DNA from 3 places in the Flavobacterium sp. KBS0721 genome. Region 2 is predicted to be linked to each of the others. Evidence: riboswitches for the same ligand, from Rfam matches in the RefSeq annotation. Region 2 holds a riboswitch; each other region holds the start of a gene.

Region 1 (8,364 bases), 1.9 Mb from region 2:
ACCGTTTCTAAACCTACAGAAACACGTACTAAACCTTCCGTAATTCCAACTGCCAGCTTTTCTTCAACAGACAATTTACTGTGTGTTGTCGAAGCTGGATGTGTTACGATTGTTTTTACGTCTCCAATATTTGCGGAAAGCGAACATAATTTAATTTTGTCCAAAAATTTTCGTCCTGCTTCAAGACCACCTTTTATTTCAATTGCAATAATATTACCGCCTAAAAGCATTTGTTTTTTGGCGATTTCATACTTTGGATGTGATTTTAAGAATGGATATTTCACGCTTTCAACATTTGGATGTGCTTCTAAAAACTCAGCCACTTTTAAAGCATTTTCGCAATGTTTGTCTACACGAACTGCCAAAGTTTCTAAACTTTTCGATAAAACCCAAGCGTTAAATGGTGACATTGCCGGACCTGTATTTCTTGAAAATAAATATATTTTACGAATTAGCTCTGCATTTCCAACTGCAACTCCTCCTAAAACACGACCCTGTCCGTCGATTAATTTTGTTGCCGAGTGAATTACGATATCTGCACCGTATTTAATTGGCTGCTGAATATACGGTGTAGCAAAACAATTATCGATAATTAAAATCAGATTGTGTTTTTTTGCAATTTGACCTAACAATTCTAAATCAACAACGTCTACACCAGGATTTGTTGGTGTTTCTGCATATAAAATTTTAGTATTAGGTTTAATAAATCCCTCTATCGTTTCTGGTTTATTAATGTCAAAATAAGTCGTTTCGATATTCCATTTAGGGAAATAAGTCATAAACAACGCGTGTGTAGAACCAAAAACGCTTCCTGCAGAAACAATATGATCACCTGAGTCCAGCAATGCTGCAAAAGTCGAATAGATCGCCGCCATTCCGGTTGCAAAAGCATAACCGGATTCAGCACCTTCCATTGCGCAAACCTTATCAACAAATTCTGTTGTATTTGGATTACTGAAACGAGAGTAAATATTACGTACTTTTTCTTCCGTAAAAGAGGCTCTCATGTCCTCTGCATCTTCGAATACAAAACTCGATGATAAATATAATGGGGTAGAATGTTCCTGAAATTGTGTTTTTTCCAGATGTGTTCTTATGGCTTGGGTTTCAAAACCAAATTCTTGTTCGTTCATTTTTTTTGTTTTAACACGAATTGAACTAATTAGCACCAATTCGCCTGTTTTTATAATTTCACAAAGACTCACAAAAGAACTCAGAGATTCACTAAGTATTTATGCAAATATTTATTACTTATCAAGCCAAAAGAATTTTCTCATTTTCTAATTGACTCATTTTCTAATTTATAATGCTTCGTTGTTTAGGACAACTTTGTATTTAATTGTAGCTGTAGGTTCAACTGTTTTGGCAACTGAACAGTATTTCTCGAAAGAAAGCTGTGCTGCTTTTTTTGCCTTTTCCGGATTGATATCACCTTCTAAATAAAAAACCACATTGATTTCTTTAAAAGGTGTTGCTTCTCCAACTTTTACGCGTTCTCCCTCTACCTCAGCATTAAATGCTTTTATTTCCTGACGTTGCTTCTTTAAAATCGAAATCATATCAATAGCACTGCATCCTGCAACTCCCATCAATACTAATTCCATTGGACTTGCACCTAAATCGCTTCCGCCAAATTCAGCTCTGCTATCAACATCCACTACATGACCACGTTCATTTTTGAGTTTGAAATGAAACGCATCGTTTACTCTGTTTAAGGTTACTTTCATGGTATTATATTCGTAAGTTATTTGTCTTTTTTATCTAATTTCTCCCAATATTCTAAAACCTGTTTTTTAGATTCTGCATCTAAAGATTTAAAATTAGGAGATAATTTATCTGTTTTAAAATCATCAGAAACACTGGATTCAATGGTGTAAAATTGATCTTTTTGCGAAAACACTAAATGAACAGATTGTTGTTTAAAATCAGCATCATAAAGTCCGTAAATAAAAAGAGCATCAACACTTTTATCTTTATTGTAATCTCCAAAAGCTTTTCTGCTTCCCCAGGCCGAAATAATTCCGTTATGATTTACTTCAAGAATAGATTTTACGATCCATTTACTATTGACTTTTGTAAATCTTTGAAAATACATTTTATCAGGATTGGCATTTTTTTCAATCTTCGAAAAAATAAATACATTATCCTCATTTCCTGGAGAACTTACTTCATCTACCTGGATTGCTCTAACGCCCTTATACGGAAAAACTTCCTGTGTATAACTGTCTTTATTTCTAATGACATTTGAAATTTGTGCTGTTAGAATATTGGAGAACAATAGTAAGATTAGTATATTTTTCATTTTTTTTTGTCTAAAAAATAGTTAGTTAAGATTTTATTTTTTCTTTTTTGGACTACTTTTTTTCTTCACCTCTGCTTTTGCTGTTACTACAGGTTTATTACAATCATTGGTCTCATACAATTCTATAAGTCTGTTTAACAATGTCGGTTTCTTAAAGTTTTCGGCATTTACTGCTTCTAAAAATTTAGGGCATTCTTTAAACAATAATTCACAATGATTTCTAACGGCTTTATCCATCCCAACATTAATAGACATCATATCAGATAAATAGAAAATAAAAAAAACACCATCTGCTTTTTCTTTCCCCATATAAAGTACTGTTCCTCCGCTAGAACCTGTCGTTGTTCCGTTTATAGCATTGAATCGCATTGTAGATCGAACGGCATCAACTGCTAATTTTATTCCGTTAGAATAAGCAACGTATAACCAGTATTTTTTTGTACCTTCTTTTATCCCTTTTTCACCTTTATTGGTATGTATAAATAATCTTTCGGCTATAAATGAATTTTCGTCTTTATCTGTATATTCAATTTTTTTTATTTCTTCACTTAAAATCTTTTCAGTATCACCTTTTTCTGTCAGCCTAAATTTTACTTTCGAATCATTGATTTCAACCATTTCGGCAAAACCATTCTTTGTTTCTCCATTTTCCAGAGTAAGTGTAGCTTTATAATATTTAGCCTGCATACTCATAGAGATTAGACAAAAAAGGATAATAATTTTTTTCATGTTATTGTTTATTTGTTTTTTTAGTATTCTTAACAAATTTAAAATTCTTTTTTATCCTTTATCTGACAATCTTAAAATATCTCCAAAAACGCCTCTCGCTGTAACCGCAGAACCTGCACCGGCACCCTGAATTACAATTGGACGATCTCCGTAAGATTCTGTATATATTTCGAAGAAAGAATCAGATCCTTTTAATCCGCCCAAAGCAGTATCAGATGGTACCGAAACTAATTTTACTTCCAGAATTCCTTTATCATTTTGTAAATCTCCAGACAATTCGCCAATGTATCTTAGTACGTGATTGGGTTTTTGATCGGCTTTTATTTTCTCGTAAATTGGGTCGAATTCTTTTAGCTTGGTTAAGAAATCAGACACATTTCCTTCACGCAAATGTTCCGGAATTAAATTCTGAATCGAGATTTCTTCAAATTCATTCTGTAAATCTAATTCCCTTGCCAAAATCAATAATTTTCTTCCCACATCATTACCGCATAAATCTTCACGCGGGTCTGGTTCTGTATATCCGTTATCAATTGCTTCTTTTAGAATTTCACTAAAAGGAGCGTCTTTCGCAGAAAAATTATTGAATAAATAACTCAATGTTCCAGAGAAAACCCCTTTTATTTTTGTGATATTTTCACCTGAAAGATGCAATAATTTTATAGTATCAATTAATGGCAATCCGGCACCAACATTGGTTTCATACAAATAGTTCTTTTGGTTATCTGTTAAAGATTTTCTTAGTTCTTTGTAAAAACCATAACTCAGTGTATTGGCTACTTTATTAGATGAAATCAGGTCGAAACTGCTCTCTATCAAAGAAATATAATTTTCTACGAAAGTCGCGCTTGCCGTATTATCAATCGCAATTAAGTTTTCTAAATGATGTTGGTTCGCGTAAGCAATTACATCATTGATGGTATAATCAAGACCGTCTTTTGCAATGTCATTCTTCCAGTTTGAAGTTACTCCATTTTTGTTTAAAAGTAATTTCTTCGAATTGGCAATTGCAAAAACATTCAACTTGATATCTTTACGTTTTTCGATGGCTGCAGCCGATTCTAATATTTGATTGATTAAAGTTCCGCCAACTAATCCGTGACCAAAAATAGCAATGTTGATTTTCTTTGAAACTCCAAAAATCTCTCCGTGAATTACGTTCAACGCTTTATTAAGTTCTGATTTTTTAACCACCAAACTCACGTTTTTACCCGTAACGGTGTTGTTAAACAAAATTGGAACTATTTTATTTTTGATTAAAGCAGTGTAAGGCTTATGAAAAGTACTCAAATCCTGACCAATAATCGAAATAACCGAAACATTGTCGGTAACTGTAATTTGGTTTACATCTTTAGAATAAAAATCATTTTCGAATTCTTTTTCCAATTCGATCATCGCTGTTGTTGCTTTATCTGTAGCTACAACCAACCCAATTCCTCTTTCTGAAGATCCTTGAGAAATAATACTTACACTAATATTGTGATCGCCCATTACTTTAAAAATACGGGCATCAACCCCTGCTTTTCCTAATAATCCGCGTCCTTCAAGATTTACCAATGATAAATTCTCTAAAACCGAAAGTGTTTTGATTCCTTCTTTAGCCGAATCTGAAGTAATTAATGTGCCGCGATTTTCGTGATTGAATGTATTTAAAATACGAAGTGGAATATTTTTTTCTAATAAAGGGATTATCGTTTTGGCATGCAGGATTGTTGCGCCAAAGTTCGCTAATTCGTTCGCTTCATTAAACGAAAGAAATTCAATTTTTTTAGCATCAGCCACCAAATCAGGATTTGCTGTATAAATTCCGTCAACGTGCGTGAAGTTTTGTAACTCTTCGGCATTTAAGTAATTAGCGATTAACGATGCGGTATAATTGCTTCCGTTTCTTCCTAAAGTTGTGGTGTCATTATTATTGTTTGAACCAATGAAACCAGTTACAATATTTACCGTTGAACCATTGTGTTCTTTAAAATAATTGACAACGTTTTTCTTAGAAAGCTGTTCTAATGGCTGTGCATCACCAAATTTAGAGTCGGTTTTCAGCAATTCACGTGAATCGACAAAATTTGCCGGAATTCCTTTCTCTTTTAAAATTGCCGTCAATAATTTAGCCGAAAGCAATTCTCCTTTCGATAAAATCTGATCTTTTATTTTATTGCTGTAATCGCCAATTAAGCTTACACCTTCAAAAAGTTTTTCTAAAATAGTAAACTCTTCAGACAAGTCTACCTGAGGATAATCTGAAACCTGGTACGTTTTAAAATTCTCAAATAATGGTTTGTAATTGCCGTTTTTGGAAGCAAGTTTTAAAATATATTCTAATTCATCTGTAGCATTTCCGCGGGCAGAAACTACGACTGCAATTTGTTCTCCTTGATTTACTTTATCAGAAATGATTGAAACTACCTTGTTAAGTCCTTCTCCGTTTGATAACGATTTGCCTCCAAATTTTAATATTTTCATTTTATTTTTCTATTGTTTCTGCCTTAAAAATATCGGCAAGTAAATGATCTAATTGTTTGTACTCGATTAAAAAAGCGTCATGTCCGTGAACCGAATCTATTTCGCTGTAAAAAACATTGTCTTTGAACTTCTTTAATTCCTGAAAAGTTTCACGATTTTCTTTTGGTGTAAAAAACAAATCAGAGTTGATTCCGATAATATGAATCGCTGCATTTGTTCTCGACATTAAAGTTTTGAAATCATCACTATTTCTGGTAATATCTATGGTTTTGAGCAATTGGTTCATCAGTTTATAAGATGACAATTGGTATCTCTTTTGTAATTTTTCACCGTGATGCGCCAACCAGCTTTCGATATTAAAAATTAGCTGCTCGTTGTTGATCGTACGTTGAAATTTTTCCTTGAATGATTCAGGAGAGCGGTAACACAGCATGGCATGTATTCTGGCATCTTCGATAGGTCTTGCTGAATTGTTTAGGATTTGCTCTTGCAAATAACAATTGGCAATCATCCAGTCGGTCGATTTCCAGTCGGTTGCAATTGGGATTAAGTTCTGCGTAATATTAGGTTCTAATGCCAGGATTTCCCAGGCAATTCCTCCGCCAACAGAACCTCCAATAATGGTGTGCAATTGGGCGATATTTAATGTCTCCAGACCTTTTATAAAAATTCTGGCAATATCTCTTGTGGTGAAATCCTGATAATTTTCTATTATAAACGTATCGTTTCCGTTTCCGGGAACGTCGAATGCCAATACGGTATATTTGTGGGTATCTATTGTTTTTTCTTCGCCAATTAAATCATTCCACCAACCATTTTCGCCAGTAACCTGAGCATTTCCGGTCAAAGCGTGATTGACCAAAACTATAGGCGCGCTATGCAATGGTAAACCAAAAAGTGTAAAACTCAATGGTAATAATGGATATGCTGCACCACTCTCGGTGATGAAATTTTGAATTATAATGGGACTTGGTATATTTTCCAATTTCAAATCTTTTTATTATTGATTTGTATGTGGAAATATTAGAAAGAAAGTACTAGAGTGAAACTAGAAAATTCTTGTTGTTATCTTTCCACGTTTGGGCGTGGTAGAATGCAGCACCTTCTTCGATTTAACGAAGGGTTGCTAAGGATTCATCGGGTCTAATCCCTCGTCCTTTCTTTATAACATTTCAATACGTTTTTGAACTTAAAGGTGCAAATTAACTACTTATTTCTTAAACTAACAAATTTTATCGAAACTGATTGCTTAATTTCTTAAACATAATTCAAACAAAAACTATTGTACGCAAAAAATTACCGAACAATTAGCCCAGTAAAATTAAGCAGGTATTCCCCTATTTTATGATACTTTTTGATTTAGATAAAAAGTGTTTCATTCTCTTTTGAATACATCAAAAATAATAATGAATTTGGTTCTTTTTTCTCCGCTACTTTATCTGCCTCCGTGATTCCAAATCTTGGGTGTACCAATTCATTTGTTGGTGGTGGCGGATTATTTCTTTTAGCTCTTAAGTTTTTCAATGTAGAAAACGTTTTTGTTATGTAGTTTAATTTGCTCATGATATTTAAGTTTATGTTAGTTTGCGTTTTATAATCTTTATTGTTTATTTAATTTTTTGTTATGGCAACCAAATGGAATAAAAAAAACCCTTTTGGATCACAATACCAAAAGGGTTTAAGTTTTATACAACTTATATATACTTTTAGTATCAACAGACGCGTACACAAATACGTGCGACGTTAAACATCTTGTTCATCTGTAGGGATTTATTCATCTTGGATTTACTTGCTATTTTAAAAAATTCTTGCATTTGTTTTATTTTAATAAGCTTCCCGGAAACTGCCAAATATTTTAACTTTTATCTTTTTTTAAATCAATTAAGAAAGAAAGTTGTTTCAACTTTTGTCCCGATCGACATAACTATATTCAGAATACTAAGTTTATTTTACTGGTAATTTTGAGGTATTACAAATGTGCGAATATTTTTTCAATTATGCAAGTGAGGATCAGCAAATTAATCGTAAAAAACGTCAAAAAACATCTTTTTAACGTTAAAAAACATCCTACAAATTAAAGATCTTAAAAAAAGAACGTTAAAACTTACAAAAAAATACATCGCGAACTTTCCTGTTTCATTATATCAAAGACCAACTAACTGCTATTCGAAACCACTTACAGCCAAACTGCTTCTTTATTTTTAATTTTTTCGGCCACTTTTAAAATGTCAGTTATTATACCTCTTGATATGGCCTGCTTACATGCCGAAGCGCTTTGAATTGCTATTGGAACATCTGCATAGGATTGTGTATAAATTTCAAAAATAGTATCTGAGCCTTTTAGCTGTCCTATGGCAGACCAGACTGGTTCTGAAACTATTTTTACTTCTAATGTATTTTTCTCTAAATCAAATTCTCCTACGTATCTTAGCACATGATTGTCTGCCTGGGCAATTTTTGCAATTTTAAATGATTTGTCGATCGCTTCTGTATTAAGAATGCCGTTTTTCTCCAGATGTTCTTCTGTAATGAGAGAATTAATTTTTATATCAGAGAAATCAAAATCTTTTCCAATTTCCCTTGTCAAAATCAATAACTTCCTTGCTGTATCATTTCCTGACAAATCTTCCTTAAAGGTTGACCGCATTAAACCCAATAAACTTGCATCTTTGAGCAGAGATGAAAAAGAACTATCTTCTGTCGCAAACCTATTAAAAACATAACTCAGATTATCTGAGAAAACACCTCGTATCTTAGTAATTTTCTCGCCTGAAGAATACAAATCTCTTAAGGTTTGCAATACCGGAAAACCTGTGTCTACTGATGTTTCGTACAAAAATTCTTTGTCGTATTTTTTAAGATTCTCC
Region 2 (8,364 bases):
GCAACATCTTCAGGTTATAATTATTGGGATGGTTTTATCGTTTCAAATGTAAATGATATCACAGATTACGGTTCCGGTTCAGGTCCTGGCGGATCTGATGGATGGGTGCCTCATCAATGGGGAACTATGGCAGGAAGCGGTTTTGGTACTTCTTCTACAATTGCAGCCGGAACTCCCGGAACAACTGGTGATCCGTACATTGTTGCATACTGGTCGAGTTATTTAGATCCTAAAAATCCACAAGGAACTACTTTTAGCGAAAGCAGTTTTTCTAACTGGGTTAAAATTGGAAACACAGGATTGTATAAAGTTGAAGGATTAAAAATAAACATGCACCCATGGCCGTATTACGGTTGTTTGTATGGAGATGGATTTGCAAGAGCATTTACCTCCGGTGATTCTTTCAAATTATTAATTTATGGAGTAAACGAAGACGGAACAATTACAAATCCTATTGTGCATACATTAGCAAATCATACAGGATCTTCATTAGTAATTCCTACTGGATGGATAAACGTAAATGCAAGTAATCTTCAGAGTTTAGGAGAAGTAAAATATCTTGTTTTCCAGATGACATCAACAGATTCGGATTTAGTGTACGGAATGAATACTGCAGCTTATTTTTGTTTAGACAAACTTTCTGTAAAACGCGTAGATTAAGGATATTAATTTTATCATTACTTTATAAAAGCTGCAAGAAACCTTGCAGCTTTTTTTTAGAGGTCAAATAAAAAGCATGATCCAAACAAGTTTCTAAATCCTGTTAGCTATTTATATTAATCTGTAGAATTTAATAATCTTGAAAATTGTTATATTTAATGTTTGAAATTAAGATAAAGAAACAGAGCAGATTTTCTAAACCCATAAAAGAATAATTTTGAGCACAACAGAATTTTTTACCCGACTTGTCATTGCTTTATTCGCAGGATTAATTATAGGTTTCGAGAGACAATGGCATCATAAAGAAACAGGTTTAAAAACCAATATGCTCGTGGCAACAGGAGCTGCTGCTTTTGTATTATTGTCTATAAAAGTCGCTGCAAGCCAACCCAATATCGATGTTACCCGTATTACCGCTCAGGTAGTTATGGGAGTTGGTTTTCTGGGAGCGGGCGTTATTTTCAGAGAAGGTCCTAATGTACACGGATTAAACTCAGCTGCCACAATATGGTGTAGTGCCGCTATAGGCTGTATCGCAGCTTCGGGATACTTTGCCGAAACCTTAATTTGTACCTTTTTGGTAACCATCGTTAATACTGTTCTTGAACCTATAGAAAACTGGATGAGGAATAGGAAGTAGAGAGGAAGAGATAGAGTAAAGAGTAAAGAGTAAAGAGTAAAGAGTAAAGAGTAAAGAGTAAAGAGTAAAGAGTAAAGAGTAAAGAGTCAAAACAAAGACGGCGATTTAAAAAAAAATCTGCTAAAATCTGCGTGAAAAAAATATTTTAAATCAAAGCAAAATCGATAAAACCCTCTAAAAAGCTTCTCCAATTCTAAAATAAAGTCCCCAGTCGTCTTTACCAACAGCGGCATCCAATCCTATGTTGAATTTTTCGTTTTTAAAAGCCCTGTAGCGATAACCTACGCCGGCTCCGGGATATAATTTCCAGTTGAAACTTTCTGTATCTGAGCCATAAATAGTGGCAATCCCGGCAAATCCCACAAGCCCCATTCTTTTATTAAAATTATAGCGATACTCAGCCTGTACATCCATCAGTCCATCGCCGCGATATTTCCCTTCAGAATATCCTCTTATGTCTTCACTGCCAATAGTTTGCTGTTGTTCGAAGGCAATATTTCCTAATCCAAACTTACCGGCAAACCTTGCTGCCAGAACATCCGTTCCGTCCCGCATAGGAAAATATTGATTGTACTCCGAAAGAATTTTATTAGCACCAACATCGTTCCCAAACCATTCAGGATAATCAAGCCATCGTATTTTTATTTTTTCACCCTTGGTAGGATAATAAATTGCATCTCTCGTATCGTATAACATAATAAGTTGTAAACCATTAGTATGTGTTACAGACGAAGGCTCAACATCATCTTGATATTTCGTGTCATAATGTGCGTACGCGTATCCAACACCGGCATAAAAAGATTTGAATAATTTACGCTGAATCGTAAAACTTGCCATTGTTGTCTTAGTCCCGTAATTGTAAAAATCAGGCACATCAATATCATCAACATAAAACTGCGCATTTTGATTGCCCGTTGCTGCGAAAAATTGCAAACGCCAGGAATCTTCTTTAAAAAAGAATTTGTTAAACGTGGCTATAAAATAGGATTTGTTGGTCGTGTAAACCGCAGATATACCTGATAAAGATTTAGGCGAAATAGTATCGTTTTTATTTAATTTGTACATCATCATGGGGATAGCGCCAAACATAAAATCCATTGTCCTATTATAATTAAGATAAGGCATTACATTAAAATCAATATTTTTTTCTGGTTTCTTAGAGGCTGTACTATCAGTAGATTTTGTCTGACTCCAAATACCAGAAGACCATAAGAAGATGATTAGGAAAGGTAAGATTTTCTGCATTTTAAATTTACTTTTAAGTTAGTCTTATAAAAAGTGTTTGTATTCTAAAGCGCATGAAGTGAAGTGATTATAAAAAACAGAACAACCATTTTTTACCCTTCATAAAAACTTAAAGATAAATATTTTTTTTTAAAGTTGTAAGAAAAGGTGCGGTCTATGTTCTAAAAAAAGGCCGCATTTTTAATTTTATTATTTTTCGAAAGAATCAATTTTTGTAGTTTATTTTTTGTTTTGAAAAGCATTTCTTAATAATGTATGATGAAACTTTCATCCCAAAATACTGGATATTTTAAATAAAATCAAAGTATTTTTAAACGCATAACAAATTGATATTTTTATTGTTATGCCTTATTTTACTGAGTTTTTTTGTCTTTTAAAATTGCTTTCATTGTGTATTAATTTAAAATATTTTAAAAAATAAATTTAAACTCTACTAATTACATAGAATTTATATATATATTTGCAGAGTAGAAAAAATCTACATGAACTTATCCAGAAAGACTGAGGGAGTAGGCCCGATGATGTCTTAGCAACCTGTTGCCCAATAAGGTGCTAAATCCTTCCGCCAACGCGGACAGATAAGATATATTTCATTAGTAAATCTGCATAAGATCATTAGTATTAAATCATTTATTTTTTAGAATGAAAACTGAACAAATATTACCTGCCTGTACGGAACAATGTAACTTATTTTCAAAAATAGAAAACCACCTTTTGGTTTTCCGAATGCACTACACGTAACTTTTTTATCCCCTTTTTCTTTTTTATCCATGTAATAGCAGACCATTTTTATTCTGGTCCGGGAATTTATATGTCCAATTTTTAAAAAACAAACCCAATGAAAAAAATAGTAGCATTTTTGGCTTTATGCCTTTGCGCAACAACAACTCAGGCACAAGAGGCAAATGTGCAGCTAAAAGGAACAGTTGTCGATACTGTGGCTCAATATGTATACCTGCAAAAGTTTCACAACAAGATGTTTACCACCATAGATTCGGTAAAAGTTACCGACGGAAAATTCAGTTTTAAAACGAAAGTAAAACTTCCTGAATTGTACGGATTAAGCCTAAATACAGCCGATAGTCCATTGTATATATTCCTTGAAAAATCGCCTATTACAGTAAAATTAAGCCCTGTTAAATATTACAGCACATCGGTTGTAGAAGGTTCTGCGTCTCAGGATTTATTTAATAATTACAGAAAAACGGAGAATGTTGATATAAGTAAATTTATCACAGAACATCCTGGTTCTCTGGTTTCTGCATATGTGTTGTACCGAAATTGGTCTTATAGACTGAGTCCGGAAGAAATCACAAAAAACATTTCGCTTCTGGATAAAAGTCAGCAAAATTCCACTTACGTGAAAGAACTTCAGGAACTTGTAAAAGTGCTTAACGGATTACAGGTCGGAAAAAAAGCACCTGATTTTGTGTCTCAGGATCCAGAAGGAAAATCCATTCGTTTTTCAGAAAACCTTAAAGGATATACATTGGTAGATTTCTGGGCTTCATGGTGCGGACCTTGCCGAAGAGAAAATCCAAATATTGTAGCAGCTTACAAAGAATATCACGATAAAGGTTTTAATATCATCGGAATTTCATTAGACAAAAAGAAAGAAAACTGGGTAAAAGGAATTCAAGACGATCACTTAGACTGGCTGCATGTATCTGATTTATTATTCTGGAATAGTGCTATCGCTAAATTGTACGGCGTAAGAGCCATTCCTGCTAATTATTTAGTCGATTCAAAAGGGATTATTGTCGCGAGAAACCTTCACGGAGACGAACTGCAAACCACGCTTAAATCGCTTTTGAATAAATAGTTAGGAATACAATAAGCAGTAAACAAGTTAATTTAAAAATGAAATGGAAATGAATGTTATTGAGAAAACGAAACCAAGTCAGTTAGAGCGTTATTTTTCTAAGTTTAGAGGAAATACAATAGGAGTAAAACACACTTTCGAGTCGGCATATGGCACTCAAAACTTATTATATGCAGACTGGGTGGCCAGCGGAAGATTATACCTGCCCATTGAAGATATTATGCTCAATAAAATAGGCCCAATGATTGCCAATACGCACTCTTTCTCCAGCGAAACGGGTAAAACGTCGACTTATGCCTACAATCATGCCAGACAATTAATCAAAAAGCATGTTAATGCTAACGAATCTGATGTTTTGGTGACAACCGGAACCGGAATGACAGCCGCGTTATCAAAATTACAGCGTTTTATAGGATTGCGTAATGCGCATAACAGAGTAAATAATGAGCCGAATAAATCTGATAAACCTGTCGTTTTTATCACCCATATGGAGCATCATTCTAATCAGGTTTCGTGGTATGAAACAAATGCCGATGTTGTGGTTGTACCTCCCGACGAGAATAATTTGACAGATCCCAAAATACTGGCTGAATTACTTAAAAAATATGCCGACAGAACGCTGAAAATTGGTTCGTTTACAGCTGCCTCAAATGTTACAGGTATCATTACACCTTATCATGAACTGGCCAAAGTGATGCATGAAAACAACGGATTCTGCTTTGTCGATTTTGCCGCCGCAGCACCATATGTGCAAATCGATATGCACCCAAAAGATCCCAAAGAACAGTTGGACGCTATCTTTTTTTCTCCTCATAAATTCTTAGGCGGTCCCGGAACCTGTGGTGTTTTGGTTTTTAATGAAAAGCTGTATAAAAGTGACGTTCCTGATAATCCGGGAGGAGGAAATGTAAAGATCACCAATCCTTGGGGAATATATCATTACAGCGATTCGATAGAAGTCAAGGAAGATGGCGGAACTCCGGGTTTTCTTCAAGTCATGAGAGCTGCTTTGGCCTTGAAACTAAAACACCAAATGGCCGTCGAAAACATAAAAAACAGAGAAAAAGAATTGCTTAATCTCTGTTACAGCGAGTTTCAAAAGATTCCCGGTTTGTCTATTCTTGGAGATCTAAAAACAGAAAGAATAGGATGTGTTTCCTTTTTAATAGAAGACATTCACTATAATTTAATCGTACGACTTTTAAATGATCGCTTTGGCGTTCAGGTTCGTGGTGGCTGGTCCTGCGCAAGTACATATGCCCATTATTTATTCAATATCAATGAGGCACAATCCAACAAGATAACCGAAGATCTTCTTCAGAAAAACCAAACCAATAAACCGGGATGGGTACGTTTGTCTTTGCATCCCATCATGACCAATGAGGAAGTTTTATTTATTTCCGATGCCATTCAGCAAGTAGTTTTACACCATAAAGAGTGGCAAAAAGACTATCAGTACAATACGGCGACTAATGAATATGAAAGTATTATAAAAGAAGAAACGATAGAAAACGAGGTAAAAGAATGGTTTTGGCTGGAGTAAATTTTCTTAATAAAAGTAAAACTTTTTTTTAGGAGCTAATCCCGCTCCAGAAGCCTGAAAGGGCTAACTGGCGATGCAATTCGTTACAAACGAAGTTCACTGAAATCCGAAATAAAATAAAAAGTAAGTGAAGTAGTCGTTTGGGCCTCCCGATAACTATCGGTCAATTTCATTAAGCTAAGGAAAATTCAATGGAACAATTTGTTAAGGATAATATCTTATCGCTTTGTTTTTGTTCCATCGGAACATTTCGTAGGTAGCCCAATAAATAAGGCGTTTTTTCACGTTCCTTAGGAATGTTTGATTTTATAAATAATAATTGGTAAAAACATATACAGATTACAGATACAATTTCTCAAACGTCCCAATGGGACGATGTTTCTCACGATGTGTTTTTTTTCTACCGATGAGGTGTTCCGATGGAACACAATCGATAATCTTTGTCGATCTGCTGATGTGATATACTTCGTATGTTAGCTATCGCTCGGATCTCCCTTCGTTCGAGATGACAAACGTTGCGATAGCTCCAGCGGAGCGTAATATTTATAGCCAATCAGAATGTAGTTTTCAATAGCTCCAGCGGAGCGACATATTATCGAATATATCTTAAATATGTTGGGATAAAATTTCTAAGTAAACAACCAACAATTTTTAAAAAACATATTTACATCAAAAAAAATAACAATGAATAATATAATAGGATTTCATCATTTTGCGATCAAGGCACAGGATTTTGAAAGAACCATACAATTTTACAAAACCCTTAATTTTGAAGTGGTACACGATTGGAGTTTGCCGGAATTTAATTTAGAAAAGTGTGTAATGCTAAAGAACAAAGCATTTGATTCTTATATAGAAATATGCGACAGTAATGCCAGTTTCCCTACTCAGGGCCGTAAAAGAAAACAAGGAGATCCGTATGTCGAAAATTCGCTACTGCACATTTGTTTTACAGTTTTGGATGCCAACAAAGCATATGATGAAGCAATCAAAAATGGCGCAAAACCATTATCAGTAAAAGAAACTTTAGATCTAAAAAATCGCAGAAAAACGGTAACTGTTAGCAATAGTCTGGTTTATAGCCCGAATGGAGAAGTAATTGAATTTCTGGAATCTGTGGTATTTTAAAACATGAATTGCACGAACTAAGCTTAGGCATAATTATAAAAAGTAAACACGAATTCACGAATTGACACTAATTTTAAATGTTTAAACTTAGTTGTGAAATTATTCCACAAACCAATTAGTGCTAATTCGTGCAATTCGTGTTTAAATTAAATAAAACTTATTTTTTGATAAATTTAAAGTTTTGAACTTTGTTTCCGGCGGTTGAAACTTTTATCATATAAATACCTCTGGCAAGATGATGTACTGGTATTTCAGAACTGATCATATCTTCAGCTACGGTCGTAGTTTTCCAAATTTCTTTGCCCACTAAGTCGTACATAGAAATGGCAACAGGTCCATTAATCGCATGATCAAATTTTATTTGGAATGTATTCGTTGCCGGATTAGGAAAAACATAGTTCGTCGCAGCATTTCCCCAGTTGTAATTAGGCGTACTTAAAACCGGTCCCTGATAAATTGCATACAATGCAGCATCGGCCTGAGGAAGCTGAACGCTCAGTGTGCCTTGCGTTGAACTTATCGTACCGGAGTACAATTCTTTTACAGTATAATTTCCTGAACCTAAACCTAAACGACTTAAACTAACATTGTTCGTAGTAGGAGTATTACTGTAGTTAAAAACAGCTACATAAGTTACATCATTATAATTAGCAGAGAAAATATTGGCAGCATTGTAACCTGTATTGCCATCGGCAGGAATAAAGTGCATATCAGCGCGGGCAACATTCATAACATCATTATTTTGCAGAAGAAGCTGCGATCTGGCTTTCCACGGACCAGTAGCAGAAAAATCATCACCGCTTGTAATAGTGCCTGTTACCACACTGCTTAATAGTCTGGCACGATTCTCTCCAATAGTTGCATTTCCAAATACCACATGATCAGCATCTAAATAATCGTAGATTTTGTTTTGCCACCAGCCATAAGTAGTACTGTTAAGCGTATAATCAGTATCGCTTATACTAGTGTAAGCATCGCAGGCAATACGGCGAACATGTACAAACGGACCTGTTGCCAAATTTGGCGATATGGCAGCCTGAACAAGCATTTTTCCATCAATTTCATCGACCAAAAATTTCATTCCTTCCTGATATGCTTCCATACCGGTATGCAGCTGATTATTAGCAAAACCATCAGCTTCGATGCTGGCATGAGTCAAAAAGTCGATTTTTATCATTTCAAATCCGGCTGCTTTAAAGCGGTTCATAAAATAGTGTATTCTCGCTTTGGTTCCCGGACTTGTAGGATCCATGGCATAAGCGCCGTCTAATTCAAGCGGACTTCCGTTGACCATTGTCCAACACTGATTATAAGTGTATGAACTTC
Region 3 (8,364 bases), 1.9 Mb from region 2:
TTTGGCAGAATAAAATCAGACAATGCAATATTCGGCGCGCCTTTTGTTTTTTGTGATTGCTGACGAAGCGTTAAGAATTTCTCTAAAACTTTTCCGTTTTCATCACGCAATTCGATATCGTCATCATCAACCTGATTCGCAGGAAAAATTCCGTAAATACCTTTTGCTTGTAGTTTTTTCTCAGCCAAAATTACTTTCAGCATCGCCTGAGCATCTGCAAAAAGAGAAGTAGCTTCTTTACCCACAACCTCATCCGTTAAAATCGCAGGATATTTTCCGTGCAATTCCCAAGTTTGAAAAAATGGCGTCCAGTCGATATACGGAACAAGAACATCCAGATCAACCTCAACGGTTTGTTTTCCAATAAATTTTGGTTTGGTTGGCGTGTATTCACTCCAGTCTAATTGCATTTTATTTTTACGCGCATCTTCAATACTCAGGAAATTTTTATCTCTGGAACGATTTAAAAACGTTTCTCTAAACGAATCGTATTCTGCACGAATATCGCTTGCATAAATTTTACGGTTATGGTCTAATAGATTTCCTGCAACAGTCACAGCACGTGAAGCATCGTTTACGTGAATTACAGTTTCTCTATATTGTGGCGCAATTTTCACGGCGGTATGCGCGCGCGAAGTGGTTGCCCCACCAATCATAATCGGAATTTTAATGCCTTGTTTGTCTAATTCTTTGGCCAGATAAACCATTTCGTCAAGCGAAGGTGTGATCAATCCGCTTAAACCGATAATGTCAACATTATGCTCAATCGCAGCTGCAATAATTTTTTCCGGAGGCACCATAACACCAAGATCTACAATCTCATAGTTATTACAAGCCAAAACCACCGAAACAATATTTTTTCCAATATCGTGAACGTCGCCTTTTACGGTCGCCATCAATATTTTTCCGTTTCCTTGTTTGTCTCCGGCTTGTTTGCTTGCTTCAATATAAGGCAATAAATAAGCAACGGCTTTTTTCATCACACGTGCTGATTTTACCACCTGAGGCAAGAACATTTTTCCGCTTCCGAATAAATCTCCAACGACATTCATTCCCGTCATCAAATTGATTTCGATAACTTCAATTGGTTTCGTTGCTGCTAAACGCGCTTCTTCAACATCTTCTTCAATAAAAGCATCAACCCCTTTTACCAATGAATGCGTAATACGCTCCTGAACCGTTCCTAAACGCCATTCCTGAATCGCTTTTTCATCTGATTTTACTTCGCCTTTTACGTTTTCAGCAAAATCCAAAAGTCGTTCTGTCGCGTCGTCCCGTCTGTTTAGGATTACGTCTTCAACGTGTTCTAATAAATCTTTTGGAATATCATCGTAAATCGAAAGCATTTCCGGATTCACAATTCCCATTGTCATTCCGTTCTTGATCGCGTGGTATAGAAATACCGAGTGCATCGCTTCACGAACGTGATCATTTCCTCTAAAAGAAAACGAAACATTACTTACTCCACCGCTAATATGTGCGTGAGGTAAATTATCTCTAACCCATTTTGTACCTCTAAAAAAGTCCAAAGCATTTAAGCGATGTTCTTCCATTCCGGTTGCAACTGGGAAAATATTCAAATCGAAAATGATATCCTGTGGAGGAAAACCAACTTTGTTAACCAAAATATCATACGAACGCTGACAGATTTCGACTCTACGGTCAAAATTATCCGCCTGACCTACTTCGTCAAAAGCCATAATAATTGCCGCAGCTCCGTATCGTTTGATTAATTTGGCGTGGTGAATAAAGGCTTCTTCGCCTTCTTTCAACGAAATCGAGTTGACAACACTTTTTCCCTGTACTACTTTAAGACCCGCTTCGATGATTTCCCATTTCGAACTGTCGATCATAATCGGCACTCTCGAAATATCCGGTTCTGATGCAATTAAATTCAGGAATTTTGTCATTGCCTGAACACCATCAAGCATTCCTTCATCCATATTAATATCGATGATCTGTGCTCCACCTTCTACTTGTTGTCTTGCAATATCAAGCGCCTCGTCATATTTCTCTTCCTTGATCAGGCGAAGGAATTTTCTCGAACCAGTTACATTCGTACGTTCCCCAACGTTTACAAAAACACTTTCGGGCGTAATAATCAACGGTTCTAATCCTGCTAATACAAGGTCTCTTCTTTTTTCTGCCATTTTTTCTAAGTTACTAAGGCCCTAAGATTCTAAGGTTCTAAGTTTTTTTTATTCTTATTTCTTTCCTGCGAGGTTTTTAAAACCTTGTAGGTATTATATATTTATCTAACTAATAATCTTATTTTGGGCGTGTCCCTCCGGGTCGGGCTATCCGTTCCTAGTCCTCGCACTTCCTTCGTCAGGCTGTGGGCTATCCACTTCTATCCCTCACGCGGTATCGGTTTCAAAAGATATTTTATATTTTCTAAAATTTCAATTATCGTTTTAAAATCTTTGAAGCTATTATATATGTCGTTCCTACGGAACTTTTGTTGTGAATCGTTTATCATTTTCAACGGAATAAATTCCGTTGCTACCAACATTTCGTTCCTCCGGAACTTTTAAAGCCTGTAAAACATTCAATTTAATGTCAACAAATCTTTAATTTCACTTAATAATCCATACCTACCATAGCCTAAATCTTTAGATTTTTTAGAAACCATATTTTTTAATTCATGGTAATTTTCTAAGTATGTCTGTGCTATCGTAATAATTGGCTTATTGTTTTTCATTAAATACAAATACTCATAACTTCCGACTTTACCTTTCTCTATTCTAAGTTCAAAACCATCAAAATCTTTAAAATTAAAAGTCTTTTTATATCCTAAAAAAGTTCTTTTTTCGATAGTATCATTTTCAATTTTTACATTAATTATTTTATTTTTAAACTCATGCAAAAAAATAAGGATTAGCAAAATACTTGCAATTATGGGTAACCAAATTTCTTTTAAATCTGTTTCGCCTGCATTTAATTTTATCAATTCAAAAAAAGACCCGACTAAAGCAACAATTAAGAAAAAAACGATTAATCCAGGTATTAGAAATACTCTAAAATTAAATATCGATTTAATTTTTACATTTTTCATTCAATACATTTTAAGCCAATACCGGCGCAATTCTCGGCTTATAATCTTTCGCCACCTCAGCAATTAATCGAATATGATCCGGAGTTGTTCCGCAACAGCCACCGATAATGTTAATTAAATTATCATCTAAATATTCTTTGATTAAAGCCTGAGTTTGTTCTGGCGTTTCATCATATTGTCCGAACGCGTTTGGCAAACCTGCATTTGGATGTGCCGAAACGTTGAACTGTGTATGCTGTGATAATGTTTTTAAATACGGTTTCAATAAATCGGCTCCAAGAGCGCAATTGAATCCTACGCTTAATAACGGAATATGTGAAACTGAAATCAAAAACGCTTCAACCGTTTGTCCGGAAAGTGTTCTTCCTGAAGCATCGGTAATCGTTCCTGAAACCATGATTGGAATATCAAGATTACGTTCATCTTTTACTTCTTCGATTGCGAAAAGTGCTGCTTTAGCATTTAACGTATCGAAAATGGTTTCTACCAAAAGTAAATCACATCCGCCATCCATTAACGCTTCTACTTGTTGTTTGTAAGCAATACGCAAATCATCAAAAGTTACGGCTCTGTAACCCGGATCATTTACGTCTGGTGACATACTTGCTGTTCTGTTTGTCGGTCCGATTGAACCTGCTACGAAACGTGGTTTCTCCGGATTTTTAGCCGTGAATTCATCTGCTACCTGACGCGCAATTTTAGCCGATTCGTAGTTTAATTCGTAAACCAAATCTTCCAGGAAATAGTCGGCCATACCGATCGTAGTTCCTGAAAAAGTATTGGTTTCAACAATGTCAGCGCCAGCATCAAAATACGCAGCGTGAACATCGCGGATCGCTTGTGGTTGTGTTATGGATAGTAAATCGTTGTTTCCTTTTAACGGATGTGGGAAATCCTTGAAACGCTCTCCTCTGAAATCTTCTTCTGAGAAATTATAGCGTTGCAACATTGTTCCCATTGCTCCGTCAAGGATTAGGATATTTTTTTTAATTGCTTCTTGTATCGTAATTGCCATATTCTTTTGCCGCTAAGGCACTAAGGCGCAAAGCTTTTTTTATTCTATTATTTAAAACATACCTAATAGGTTTTGAAAACCTGATGGATACGCATTTTGATTCGCATTGATTCCAAGAATTCACTATTGCCGGCTAATTAGCCCCGATTGAGCCGTTATCCTCGTAGTGAAACGGAGAGATATAGGCGAAAGCGGGAACGATGTTGGCATAAATGCGCCAATGATTCGCTCATTATACTTTGAATTCAGTAAAATAATATTGTAAGGTTGTCAGGAAAAGTTGAGGAAATACTTTATGTATTTGTGTTATCTATCTTTAATACTATGAATTAGTGTAAAGTAGAATTTAGCACCTTCTTTATGATAAAGGGTTGCTAAGGTTTCATCGGGTCTATCCCTCCGCCTTTCGTGATAACTTTCAATAAATTTAGGAACGGTGCAAAGGTATGAAATAGCCTTGCGACTTGCAAGTTTTTTTTTTGGAAGGTTCTGAGGGACTAAGATTCTGAGGTTCTAAGGTTTTTTTTAAGGTGCTGAGATGCTAAGATACTAAGGAACTAAGTTTGGCTTTTGTTTTTCAAATATAGCCCGCGGTTTCAACCACGGGGAACGTATTGTGATAATTCGTTTGTGTTGAGATCATGTAAATTGATTATACGTTGTGTCTATACGTTGTGTCTTTACGTTGCGGTAATGCGATGTGTGTATGCATTGCGTTCCAGTGGTTGAAACCACTGGCTATGTTTTATATGCTGACTAGTCCTAAATAATCGATACAGATTATTAGACAAATATATTTAATTAGACACCTGTAATATTTTTTATTGCAGGTGTTTTTCTTTTATAAGTTCTCATCTTTACTACACTTTGTTGATGCATTTGACTTGGAGTGAGCATATAATTAGAGTAATGTGGTCTTTTGTTATTATAAATATCAATTGCATTTTTCACTAAAACCTTCATTACAGCAAGTTTTAGATTAAACTTATCAATATTAAATTCTTGTTTTAAAATTCCATTTATTCTCTCAGCTACTGCATTCTCATAGGGATCAGAGTTTTGGGTCATACTACATTTTATATTGTTTTTATGTAATAGTTTTTGATATTCATCAGAACAATATTGTATTCCTCTATCTGAATGATGTATTAATGTTTTGCCTTTATCTCTGCGTTTTTTTATTGCATTTTTTAAAGCTGTTAAACTACTATGAGCATTCATATTATCTGCCACATTAAAACCCATTATTCTTTTAGAGTAAGCGTCAGTTATTAGACTTAAATAACATGGATTCTTTCTTTTTCCAATATAGGTTATATCTGATACCCAGACTTGCTCTGGTCTACAAATCTCTAACTCTAATATTTGATTTTGATGTTTTCTAAATCTATGATGAGAGTTTGTTGTTATATGGTAAGAACGTTTTGATATTATCAATAAATGATTTGCTCTAAGTATATCTATAAATTTATCTCGGCCTATTTTAAGTTGATTCAACTCGCTTTTTAAAAGATAATACAATTTTCTTGCTCCAATTCGAGGCATTGTATTTCTAATTTCCAAAACCATATTAACAACTTTTGAAGCCAAAAGCTTCTTATCGCAACTTTTTTTTACTCGACGATAGTAAACCTGTCTGTCAATCCCGAACAAAGTACAGGCAAACATTATTGTTTGTTGTTGTTCTTTTTTAAAATGGTCGATTGTTCGGGTGGTGAGTTTTTTCGAATGTCAATTTGATATTCTTTTTCTGCTATATCAATCATCATATCGAAAATAATAGCTTTTTTATCAGCAACGAAAGCCTGCTGTTCTAAAAATGCTCTTTGTTTTTCCAATAACTTCACTTTGGCTTCAAGTTCCATTATTTTCTGTTCAGGAGATTTTTGCATAAGAGAAGGTGTTTGATTGTCCCAATCAAAGTTACCGAATTTTCGAAGCCATTGAACAATTGTTGAACGTGATTGAATAGCATAATCTTTCTTAACTTGAGAAATTGAGGTTTTTCCCTGTTCTATTTCTTGAACAATTTGAAGTTTTAAAGACATACTGTAATCTTTCTGTGTACGCTTAACATAGCGCAATTCTTGATCTTTTTCCATAATGATACTTTTTGTGTATCGCTATTTCAGGACAAGACATGCTTTATAAATAAAAAGCTCAAACTAAAAGTTTGAGCTTTTTATATAAATCCTGAGTCTTAGCATCTCAGAATCTTAGCAACTTAGACTATCGCTTTCACAACCGCCTTCGGCGCTTCTTTTCGTGTTCCGTCGAAACCATCTACTCCAGAAACTGTGGTATATTTTAAAACGTATTTTTTACCTGGATTGATAATTTGGTATGCGGCCTGGCACATTAAAGTTGCTTCGTGGAAACCACAAAGAATCAATTTTAATTTCCCTGGGTAAGTATTTACGTCTCCAATGGCAAAGATTCCAGGAATATTGGTCTGGTAATCTAAGGCGTTGTTTACTTTGATTGCATTTTTCTCTATATCTAATCCCCAGTCTCCAATTGGACCTAATTTTGGTGTCAATCCGAAAAGTGGAATAAAGAAATCTGTTTCGATTTTACGGTGTGCTCCGTTTTCTTCGATATCTAACGATTCAACGTGCTCAGCACCGTTGATTCCGATTACTTCTGCTGGTGTAATTAATTTAATTTTTCCAGATGTTTTTAATTCCTGTACTTTTTCTACAGAATCAAGAGCTCCTCTGAATTCATTTCTTCTGTGAATTAAAGTTACTTCTGAAGCTACATTTGCCAAGAAAATACTCCAGTCTAAAGCTGAATCTCCTCCTCCGGCAATTACAACTCTTTTATCTCTGAATTTCTCCGGATTTTTGATGAAGTATTTTACTCCTTTATCTTCATAAAACTCGATATCTTCAATAAGTGGCTTGCGTGGCTCAAAACTTCCTAAACCTCCAGCAATAGCAATAACCGGTGCGTGAAATTTAGTTCCTTTGTTTGATGTTACGATAAAACTTCCGTCTTCTTGTTTTTCGATGGTTTCAGCTCTTTCTCCTAATGTGTAACCTGGCTCAAATTGTTTAATTTGCTCTTGTAGGTTATCAATTAAATCTCCTGCTAAAACTTCAGGAAAACCAGGAATATCATAAATAGGTTTTTTAGGGTACAATTCTGAAAGTTGTCCTCCTGCTTGTGGTAAAGCATCTAAAATATGACATTTTAATTTTAATAATCCTGCCTCGAAAACGGCAAATAAACCTGTTGGTCCTGCTCCAATTATAAGTATATCTGTTTTAATCATTATGTTGTTGTTTATAATCATTCTTAATAATACAAAGAAACGAATAATATATTCTAATGACAAATGATTTTTATCATTGATTTCTTTGTGAATTTTTTTTCATCGGGTTAAACCCGAAGCTATAATATGAATCCGTTCCTCTGGAATCATCGGGTTAAAACCCAATGCTAAAATATGAAACGTTCCTCCTCCATCGGTTTAATCCCGAAGCTACAATATGGATCGTTCCTCCTCCATCGGGTTGAAACCCGACGCTACAATATGAAACGTTCCTCCGGAACTCTTGCTATTCTTTGTTTTTTAATGAAGCGGTAATCTCGTTCATCCTTTTAACCTTTTCTTCAAAATCACCTTTTAAGGTTCTTCTGTATTCGTTCAGGTTTTCTACCATTTTATTGATGTCTTCCGGAATTACTTCTTCAAAAAACTCCCGCAGTCTTTTGGCTGTTGTTGGCGATTTCCCGTTGGTCGAAATGGCAATTTTTACATTTCCTTTCGTTACAATTCCGCCCAGATAATAATCACATAAATCTGGTGTATCAGCAATATTGCATATCAAATACCGCTTTCGGGACAGATCGTATACCTTTTTGTTGACTTTTAAATCATCGGTACAAGCGATTACCATATGACGCTTTTTGAGCATTTTCTTTTTGAACTTCGATTCCGTCAATTTAATTGAAGGATGACTTTCTGCTAATACTTTAATTTCTAAATGAAAATCCGGCGCTACAACCTCAACATTTGCATTAGGGCTCGACTTTAATAAAAAAGAGAGCTTTTCTAGTCCCACATTTCCTCCACCCACAATCAGAACATTTAGATTATGAAGCTTTAGAAATATTGGATATAATTCGTTTTGTTCCATTTTAATTTAATTTCATCCAATCAAAATTAGATGATTTACCAATCACATGTTCCTAACGGAACGTTTTTATTGATAACATTTTTTTTCTACCCATGAATTGTTCCTAACGGAACATTCATGGATTATTTCTATTGATTAGCTATTCCTGA

The links. A riboswitch is a leader RNA that binds a small molecule or an ion and turns the genes downstream of it on or off. The one in region 2 is predicted to bind S-adenosylmethionine.
Region 1: it holds a riboswitch for S-adenosylmethionine, as region 2 does, so the genes downstream of both, B0M43_RS07590 (alpha/beta fold hydrolase) here and B0M43_RS15705 (TlpA disulfide reductase family protein) in region 2, are expected to answer to the same signal.
Region 3: it holds a riboswitch for S-adenosylmethionine, as region 2 does, so the genes downstream of both, B0M43_RS07680 (homocysteine S-methyltransferase family protein) here and B0M43_RS15705 (TlpA disulfide reductase family protein) in region 2, are expected to answer to the same signal.

What each region holds. Positions count from the first base shown of each region.
Region 1 is NZ_CP042170.1:1,709,187-1,717,550, reverse strand. Features, by position in the region: gene B0M43_RS07615 (PLP-dependent aspartate aminotransferase family protein) at 1-1,133, opposite strand, end outside; gene B0M43_RS07610 (OsmC family protein) at 1,302-1,727, opposite strand; gene B0M43_RS07605 (hypothetical protein) at 1,745-2,302, opposite strand; gene B0M43_RS07600 (hypothetical protein) at 2,336-3,031, opposite strand; gene thrA (bifunctional aspartate kinase/homoserine dehydrogenase I) at 3,083-5,497, opposite strand; gene B0M43_RS07590 (alpha/beta fold hydrolase) at 5,499-6,482, opposite strand; SAM riboswitch class I at 6,560-6,668, opposite strand; gene B0M43_RS07585 (hypothetical protein) at 6,857-7,060, opposite strand; gene B0M43_RS07580 (aspartate kinase) at 7,674-8,364, opposite strand, start outside.
Region 2 is NZ_CP042170.1:3,623,626-3,631,989, forward strand. Features, by position in the region: gene B0M43_RS15690 (DUF4465 domain-containing protein) at 1-660, shown strand, start outside; gene B0M43_RS15695 (MgtC/SapB family protein) at 878-1,300, shown strand; gene B0M43_RS15700 (BamA/TamA family outer membrane protein) at 1,475-2,545, opposite strand; SAM riboswitch class I at 3,031-3,130, shown strand; gene B0M43_RS24805 (hypothetical protein) at 3,183-3,317, opposite strand; gene B0M43_RS15705 (TlpA disulfide reductase family protein) at 3,384-4,367, shown strand; gene B0M43_RS15710 (aminotransferase class V-fold PLP-dependent enzyme) at 4,417-5,910, shown strand; gene B0M43_RS15715 (VOC family protein) at 6,595-7,038, shown strand; gene B0M43_RS15720 (T9SS type A sorting domain-containing protein) at 7,196-8,364, opposite strand, start outside.
Region 3 is NZ_CP042170.1:1,727,150-1,735,513, reverse strand. Features, by position in the region: gene metH (methionine synthase) at 1-2,150, opposite strand, end outside; gene B0M43_RS07685 (hypothetical protein) at 2,549-3,055, opposite strand; gene B0M43_RS07680 (homocysteine S-methyltransferase family protein) at 3,066-4,070, opposite strand; SAM riboswitch class I at 4,374-4,488, opposite strand; gene B0M43_RS07675 (IS3 family transposase) at 4,872-5,738, opposite strand; gene B0M43_RS24625 (transposase) at 5,738-6,172, opposite strand; gene B0M43_RS07670 (NAD(P)/FAD-dependent oxidoreductase) at 6,295-7,347, opposite strand; gene B0M43_RS07665 (bifunctional precorrin-2 dehydrogenase/sirohydrochlorin ferrochelatase) at 7,634-8,215, opposite strand.